DNA from 2 places in the Parageobacillus sp. KH3-4 genome. Region 2 is predicted to be linked to the other one. Evidence: riboswitches for the same ligand, from Rfam matches in the RefSeq annotation. Region 2 holds a riboswitch; the other holds the start of a gene.
The links. A riboswitch is a leader RNA that binds a small molecule or an ion and turns the genes downstream of it on or off. The one in region 2 is predicted to bind thiamine pyrophosphate.

Region 1: linked by a shared signal. The riboswitch ahead of tenA (thiaminase II) and the one ahead of thiM (hydroxyethylthiazole kinase) in region 2 are both predicted to bind thiamine pyrophosphate.

The regions. Positions count from the first base shown of each region.
Region 1 covers NZ_AP025627.1:3,121,823-3,126,038, reverse strand. Annotated here, with positions in the region: gene MWM02_RS15725 (class I SAM-dependent rRNA methyltransferase) at 15-1,199, opposite strand; gene MWM02_RS15720 (hypothetical protein) at 1,289-1,525, shown strand; TPP riboswitch at 1,597-1,704, shown strand; gene tenA (thiaminase II) at 1,804-2,502, shown strand; gene MWM02_RS15710 (ECF transporter S component) at 2,486-3,076, shown strand; gene MWM02_RS15705 (ABC transporter ATP-binding protein) at 3,095-4,216, shown strand, end outside.
Region 2 covers NZ_AP025627.1:1,545,249-1,549,464, reverse strand. Annotated here, with positions in the region: gene thiE (thiamine phosphate synthase) at 1-214, opposite strand, end outside; gene thiD (bifunctional hydroxymethylpyrimidine kinase/phosphomethylpyrimidine kinase) at 224-1,027, opposite strand; gene thiM (hydroxyethylthiazole kinase) at 1,042-1,851, opposite strand; TPP riboswitch at 1,913-2,025, opposite strand; gene MWM02_RS08065 (glycosyltransferase family 2 protein) at 2,082-3,107, opposite strand; gene MWM02_RS08060 (DUF6044 family protein) at 3,121-4,216, opposite strand, start outside.

The DNA.
Region 1 (4,216 bases), 1.6 Mb from region 2:
GCGTTTTCTACTATTTACCTGCGCGAGCGCACTTCGTAAATGGCAAATTTTAAATAATCGCCTTCGTCGGCGGCAAGCAGCTTCGGATGGTCGTAGCCGGCGCCGCTCCAGTACACTTGCCGCAAAATTTTCTTCGCGTCAAACGCCGCTTCTGCGATCATCGCTTGGAACAAATCGGCGTGAACATGATACGAGCAGCTGGCGGTGACGAAAAAGCCGCCATCTTTGACAAGCTTTAAGCCGTTTAAGTTAATGTCTTTATAGCCGCGCAACGCTTTCGGAACGGCTTGTGCCGATTTCGCAAACGCCGGCGGGTCAATGATGACGACATCCCATTTCTTTCCGTCGCGAACTGCTTCGCGCAAATAATCGAAGGCATTGGCGACGACAAAATCGACGTTGGTAAAGCCGTTTAGCGCCGCATTGCGCTTTGCAGTTTCAATAGCGTGTTCGGAAATATCGACCGCGGTGACGTGTTTCGCTCCATATAAGCACGCATTGAGCATAAACGAACCGGTATGAGTAAAACAATCGAGCACCGTTGTATCGCTGTTAATAAGCGGTTTAATCGCCGCGCGGTTTTGTCTTTGGTCGAAGAAAAATCCCGTCTTTTGCCCGTTTTCAATGTCAACGATATATTTGACGCCGTTTTCTTCAATCAGCACTTCCGTTTCCGACTCGCCGTACCAAAAGCCTTTTTCTTGAGGCAATCCTTCCAGCTCGCGGACATACACGTCATTGCGCAAATAAATCGCTTTTGGCTGAAAAACTTCCAGCAAGCCGCGCAAAATCCAGTCTTTCCGTTTTTCCATTCCAAGAGAAAGAATTTGCGCGACAAGCACGTCTTCGTATTTATCGACGATCAGCCCCGGCAAAAAGTCGGCTTCGCCGTAAATGGCACGGCATGAGCGAACGCCGGGAATCATTCGCTGGCGGTACTCCCATGCTTTGCGGATTCGGGCGACAAACAATTGTTCATTTAGCTCTTCATCGGGATTTTGTGTCAAAACGCGCACAATAATTTGCGATTTCGGGTTAATATAGCCCTTTGCCAAAAAGTAGCGTTGATGATTGTATACATCGACAAAATCGCCTGGCTCAAAATCACCTTCAATATAATCGACTTCGCTTTGAAAAATCCACGGATGTCCTTGTTCTAACCGTTTTTTCCGCTTTCGTTTTAAAAATACGTTTGCCACGTTCTCCACTCCATTATGATGATGTAGTCGTTTGCTTTTTCTATGATACAGAATTGCGGCAAAAGAAGCAATGTGGACAGCGTGTCAACATGCGGGGATATAGATCAGATGATCGCAGCGGCAGGTTGGGGATTGAGAAAGCAAGTAAAAGCGCATTGGATTGGCATAGGGAATACGATTATCGGCAACGACAGATGGCCAGTCTGAAAACGATCGTCGGTGTAAAAATTCAAGCATATGCAGCGGTGAAGCGCCTGACGAACGCGGCAGGGCGCGAAGGGGAAACGCGTTATATAGGCGATGTGGCGAAAATTTCGGATGCGTAGCCGAAAAAGGGTTGACAATGATATTCACAGTGATATGATATACTCAAATAAGAAAATTTCATAGCGGACGCACAATCCACTAGGGGGGCCTTCAGAAAGGCTGAGATCAAAGTGTGCCTTTGAGACCCTTAGAACCTGATCTGGGTAATACCAGCGTAGGGAAGTGGAGTGGCGCAGTCGTGGTTTTTCCGTGTTTTTTGGCGACTAGTGTTTAACACCACTTTCTTTGCGCTTTTGTAAAGGAAGTGGTGTTTATTTTTTTAAAAGGGGAGATAAAGATGTCGTTTGCGATGGAATTGCGGAAAAAGGCCGACACCATTTGGCAGGCAAGTTTTGAACATCCTTTTGTGAGAGAGTTGGGGGAAGGGACGCTAGACCTTGTTCGTTTTCGTTATTATGTCATGCAAGATGCATATTATTTGCGCCATTTTGCGAGAGTGCAAGCGCTTGGAGCGGCGAAGTCTCCGGATTTGGCGACAACCGCACGCATGGCGCATCATGCCCAAAGCACATGTGAAGCGGAATTATCTTTGCATGAGACGTTTGCCGAGCTGCTTGGGATCACGGAAGAAGAGAAAGCGTCATTTATTCCGGCCCCAACCGCATACGCATATACGTCGCATATGTACCGGGCTGCGTACGAAGGACATCTAGGAGATGTGATTGCAGCGATTTTGCCGTGCTATTGGCTCTATTATGAAATTGGCGAGAGATTAAAAGATTGCCAGCCAGAAGAGCCAATCTATCAGAAATGGATTGGAACATACAGCTCCGAATGGTTTCGCGGCCTAGTGAAAGAGCAAATCGCCCGTTTGGATGCGATCGCCAAAGCAGTTACCGAATCTGATCGCAAGCGGATGGAGCAGCATTTTCTTATTAGCAGTGAATATGAGTACGAATTTTGGGAAATGGCATATCGTTTAGAAACATGGCCATCAGCAAGAAAGGAGATAAGAGAACATGCCAGCAACAACTAAAGGATTGAGGCTCGTTGATATTTTAACGACAATTGTGATTGCTGTCGTTTTTGGGATCATCTATAAAATTTGGGGGCCGCTTTATTACTCTGTTAAGCCACTCGGCTTCCATATTGATCAATTGATTTACGGCATGTGGTTTATCGCTGCGTCGGTGGCGTACTTGTTGATTCGTAAACCGGGCGTCGCGCTATTGGCGGAAATTGCTGCTTCTTCTGGAGAATTGATTATGGGTTCCGAATGGGGGTTAGAAGTGCTCATTTACGGAGTTGTGCAAGGACTTTTAGCGGAAGCAGTGTTTGCCGCATTTCGCTATAAACGATTTGACGCGTTGGTCGTGTCGCTTGGAGCGATTGGCTCGACGATCGGTTCGCTTGTGATGGATTTTTACAAAGGGTATATTGAAGCACTGGCTCCTTGGAACTTGGCGTTATTCCTTATCGCCCGCTTTATTGGCGCGATTGTCATTTCTGGTGTTTTCGCTGCTTCGCTAGTAAAGGCGTTGGAAAAAACGGGAGTGGTACAAATGCTGCGTCCAGCTTCAAAAGATGATTACGACGCGCTTGATCGTTAAAAAGGTGGCGTGCGAACGATGAAACCGATAGCTTCTGTGGAACGGTTGCGCTTGAAATTTCCTGGGAAAGATACGCTGTTATTCAAAGATTTATCGATCACATTTTACGAAGGAGAAAAAGTGTTGTTGCTCGGTCCATCCGGGTGCGGAAAATCGACATTGTTGCAAGTGCTGTCTGGCTTGATTCCGCATTCAATCGACGTTCCGATGAAAGCGGAACGGGTGCAGCTTCCCGATCATTGGGGTTATGTCTTTCAAGATCCTGATTCACAATTTTGCATGCCGTTTGTCGATGAAGAGATTGCCTTTGCGCTTGAAAACATCGGTGTGCCGCGCGAACAGATGAAAGAGAGGATCGAAAATCTGCTAGAAGCGGTTGGGCTTTTTGTCGATCCACATACTGATATTCATACGTTATCGGGAGGGATGAAGCAGCGGCTCGCCCTTGCTTCCGCGCTCGCGTTAGAGCCGGATGTGCTGTTTTTGGACGAACCGACGGCGATGATTGACGAAGAAGGGACGAAAGCGATTTGGCAGACGGTCAAACAAATCGCTCGCGACAAAACAGTGATCATCGTCGAACATAAAATCGATCATGTGCTTGATTTCGTCGATCGGATTATTTTATTGAACGATCAAGGCAAGATCATTGCTGATGGTCAAGCGCAAACGGTGTTTTCTAATTATAAAGACGTCATTGCTTCCCAAGGCATTTGGCATCCTGGCGTCTGGGATGAATATATAGCGAAGCGGCAATACCGGCGGGCGGCCGTCCAACAAGAGAAAATGATTCATCTTCGCCAATTTCGTGGATACCGCCTGCGCGATGTAAAAATACGCGTCGATGAAGCGACTGTGCGTGCGGGGGAATGGATTGCCATTACCGGCAAAAACGGTGCCGGGAAAAGCACGTTGTTGCACGCGTTGATGAAACTGATCCGCACAGACGGAACATATGAGTTATACGGAGAAGACAGCAAGCGGCTGAAACAGCTTCATCGTTTGATTGCGTTTGTCTTTCAAAATCCGGAATTTCAGTTTGTCGCTAATTCCGTGCGGGAGGAGATTGCATATTCGCTTCGTTTGGAAAAACGAAGTGAAGAGGAAATTACAGAAACGGTTGAACAATTGCTGCGTCGC
Region 2 (4,216 bases):
GCTTTTGGCAAATGGCTTGCAGCTGTTTGGCAAACTCGTATTTTTGTTCGCCGGCAAACGCGCCGCTCCCTTTCTCACGAAATTGAAACAGCGTGATTCCGCCATCGATCGCTTCTGTTAACACTTCGAATGGCTGTTTTTTACAGTTTACACTTCCCATAATAAAATACACTTTCAATCGTTGCTTCATCTCTTCACTCGCGATCCGCGCCAATTTCCTCACCTACCGTGTTTGGTTGTCCCGGTACGCCCAATGGTTCGTCGGACCGTGGCCGTGGCCGATGCCTAATTCATGCTCAATGGCGGCTTGAATGAACGATTTCGCTGTCTGCACCGCTTCTTGAACCGTTTTTCCTTTGGCGAGCTCCGCCGTGATCGCCGCGGAAAACGTACAGCCCGTTCCGTGCGTATGTTTCGTATCAATGCGCTTGCTTGTGAAATAGAAAAATTCGCTGCCATCATATAATATATCGACCGTTTCCTCTCCGTCATCGTCGTGTCCGCCTTTAATTACGACATATTTCACTCCCTGTTCATGCAGGCGTTTCGCCGCTTCTTTGCGGTCCTCGATCGTTCGAATCTCCAGGCCGGTTAACGCTTCTGCCTCTGGAATGTTTGGGGTTGCCACCATCGCGAGCGGAAGCAAATATGTTTTCAGCGCGCTTACCGCCTCTTCTTGCAACAGCGGGGCGCCGCCTTTGGCAATCATGACCGGGTCGACGACGAGACGGTCCCATCCGAATTGTTTCACTTTCGCGGCAACTGCTTCAATAATTTCTGCACTAAACAGCATCCCCGTTTTTACCGCATCCGCTCCTAAATCGGTGCCGACGGATTCCATTTGTTGCGCGACCGCTTCCGGCGACAATGGGTACACTCCTTGCACGCCGAGCGTGTTTTGCGCCGTTACCGCCGTTAACGCGGACATTCCGAATACACGCAATTCTTGAAACGTCTTTAAATCCGCTTGAATCCCAGCGCCGCCGCCGCTGTCTGAACCGGCAATCGTCAACGCTTTATATACCATGATTTTCTCTCCTTTCATTCTCCTTGTTCGATGCGCCCGTATTTGCTGATTTCCTCCGCTTCCACGCGGGAAAGCGCGTCCAAAAAGGCGATTTGGAAGCTGCCAGGTCCTTGGTCTCCTGCATTTTTTGCTGCGATTTCTGCGGCAACCCCGTAGCTGACAAGCGCCGCTGCCGCCGCTTTTAGCACATCCCGCTCCACCGCGGCAAAAGCGCCGATCACGGATGTCAACAAGCAGCCGGTCCCGGTTACTTTCGTTAACAATGGATGTCCGTTATGAATGATATATATTGTCTCTCCATCTGTCGCGACATCGTCTTTTCCGGTAATGACGACTACCGTTTTCAGCTGCTTCGCCGCTTTTTTCGCCAAAGCAACGACATCGCCGCTTCCTTCTCCAGCGTCAACTCCTTTAATCTTCCACGTTTCCCCAATAACATTGGCAATTTCCGCCGCATTGCCGCGAATGGCCGATACTGCCACATTGCGAACGATGTTTCGCGCCGTCTCCGTGCGATACGGCGTCGCGCCGGCGCCAACAGGATCAAACATAACCGGGACGCCCGCTTCATTTGCCGACTTTCCGGCGATGACCATCGCTTCTACTTCCGTTTGATTTAATGTTCCGATATTTAAAACGAGCGCTCCGGCGATTTTGGCCATATCGGCGACTTCCTCTTTCGCATACGCCATCACCGGTGAAGCGCCTAACGCAAGCAAACCGTTCGCCGTAAAATTCGTTACGACAACGTTCGTAATATTATGTACGAGCGGGTTGGCTTTTCTCACCATTTGCAATACGTTTGCCGCTTCCTGGCTATTCATGTCCCATCCTCTCCCTTTTTTGCAAAATAAAAAACACTTTGCGCGCAAGCAAAGTGTATACGCATCTCATAGTCACTTTCCCTGCGCTGGCATTACCCAAACAGGTTCGAGCGGTCAACGGCGGAATATAGCCGTACTCTCAGCCTGCTTCCGCAAGCTCCCGCAAATAACATATATAATTTTTCACCAAAAAGTCTACTCCTTCTTTTCACATATTGCAAGTGAAATTATTACGAACGGTGTTTTCTCATTCCTGTCATCGTTGATCTTTCGGTTAGCGCAGGGGAGCGATGCTGCGGCTCCCATAAATTAAATAAATCAAGATCGACAATGTATCGAGGGCGGCGTTTTGTTTCTTTGTAAATTTTTCCAATATATTCCCCGATCAAGCCAAAGGCAATCAGCTGCAAGCCGCCGAGAAACCAAATGGATATAATGAGTGATGTCCATCCTGTCTGCGTATGGCCGGTAAATTTTAAAAAAAGGAAATATCCTCCGAATAATAGGCTAATGAAAAAAGAAGCAAAGCCGATGAGTGAAATCATGCGAATCGGCGTAACGCTAAACGAAGTGATTCCATCAAAAGCAAACGCAATCATTTTTTTGAGCGGATATTTCGTTTTTCCTGCAAGACGCTCTTTCCGGTCATATTGGACGGTTGTGGAACGGAGGCCAAGCAGCGGCACGATTCCGCGCAAAAACAAATTCACCTCTTCAAACCGTTCAAGCTCCTCGACCGCGCGCCGGCTCAGCAAACGATAATCGGCATGGTTATACACAAGGTCGACCCCCATCGCCCTCATCAGTTTATAAAACCATTGGGCGGTGTGGCGTTTAAAAAACGTATCAGTATCACGCTTATTCCGCACCCCATATACGATTTCATAGCCTTCATGAAACTTTTCGATGAAGTCGCGAATAACAGCAATGTCATCTTGCAAGTCGGCATCGATGGAAACGATGCAATCAGAACGCGTTTTCGCGGCTAAAAGTCCCGCCAGCAGCGCGTTTTGATGACCGGCGTTGCGCGCAAGTTTCAACCCTTTTACGTCTGGATAACGCAAGCTTGCTTTATAAATAATGTCCCACGTCGCGTCATCGCTTCCATCATCGACAAACAATAACGCGCTTTCGGGAGAAATAAGCCGCTCGGCGATCAGCTCCTCACGCAGGCCGCGTAGCCTATCGATCGTTTCCGGCAATACTTCTTCTTCATTGTAACACGGCACGACAATCGTAAGCATCGGTTCGTTCATGTCTATCCCCTCCTTACGGCATCACCTTGTACAAATAAATCGTCCATGCCGATTGTTTGGAACGAAACACTTTTACAAGCGCCAGCTGATTTTGTTTTGCGTTTTCAATCGGCAACGCCGAAAAAATGTAACGGCCGCCCATTTCGTGAAACACGTCGGTATTTAGCTGTAAACGTCTAATTGTTCGTTTGGAATGTTTTTTAAACATATAATGTTTCCCTAATTCGTCGACAAAAATGTAGCAGCGCCCTCCCCATTCATCAAAGTATTCGCGCAGCTTTTTGTTTTTTGCCAGCTCTTGCTCGATAATTTGGCGAAACTTGTGCTTATACGAAAGCGGATAAAAATTGTTATACGTATCCAACGTGTAAAAGCCGTTATATTGCGCGATTGCCGGATGAATGCCGATGCTGGCGACACGGTATGTATGAACGGGCCGTCCAATATATTCTTTCATTTCTTGAAACTGCTTTTCCGCATAAAACTCGCGAAACGACGGCTTATTGCGATGCGCAACTTCCTCGTTAAAAGCGGCAAGAACGACGAACTGGGCAGCAAGCGCCGCAAAACACACATTTTTCCATAAAATTCCTTGTTGCCATAAAATTTTGAGCGAAACGGCAAACAGTACGTAAATAACTGTCGGCCGCAAAAAGTGATAGCGGGCAAAATTAAATTTATCAAGAATGTCGAAACGCTCCGTTAACGGAACCCATCCTTTGTAAAACCAAAACGCGTACCACGTCGACAGCGCGACATTCAACACGTGTAAAAATATAAACAGCTTTTCCTGCTTCCATAACTTTTTCATCCAAACGATGTACAACGCCGTTAACGTCACCGGCAAAATGACCAGTCCGTGCACCGTCATCACATGCGTATGGCCGAGAACGTAATTTTTCACCATCAAACGTACGACGCGCCACAGCGGCAGACGAGCGTGAAAATATTCATCACGGCTCGTCGGTTCATCGGAAAATAACAGCGAATGAACAAAGCGATAATCAATCGCCAAATAAATGGCAATCATGTAGACAATGGCAAAGAAAAAACGCCAATTCCACCCTTTTCCACGGATGACGTCAACGAGCCACCATATTCCCATCGCG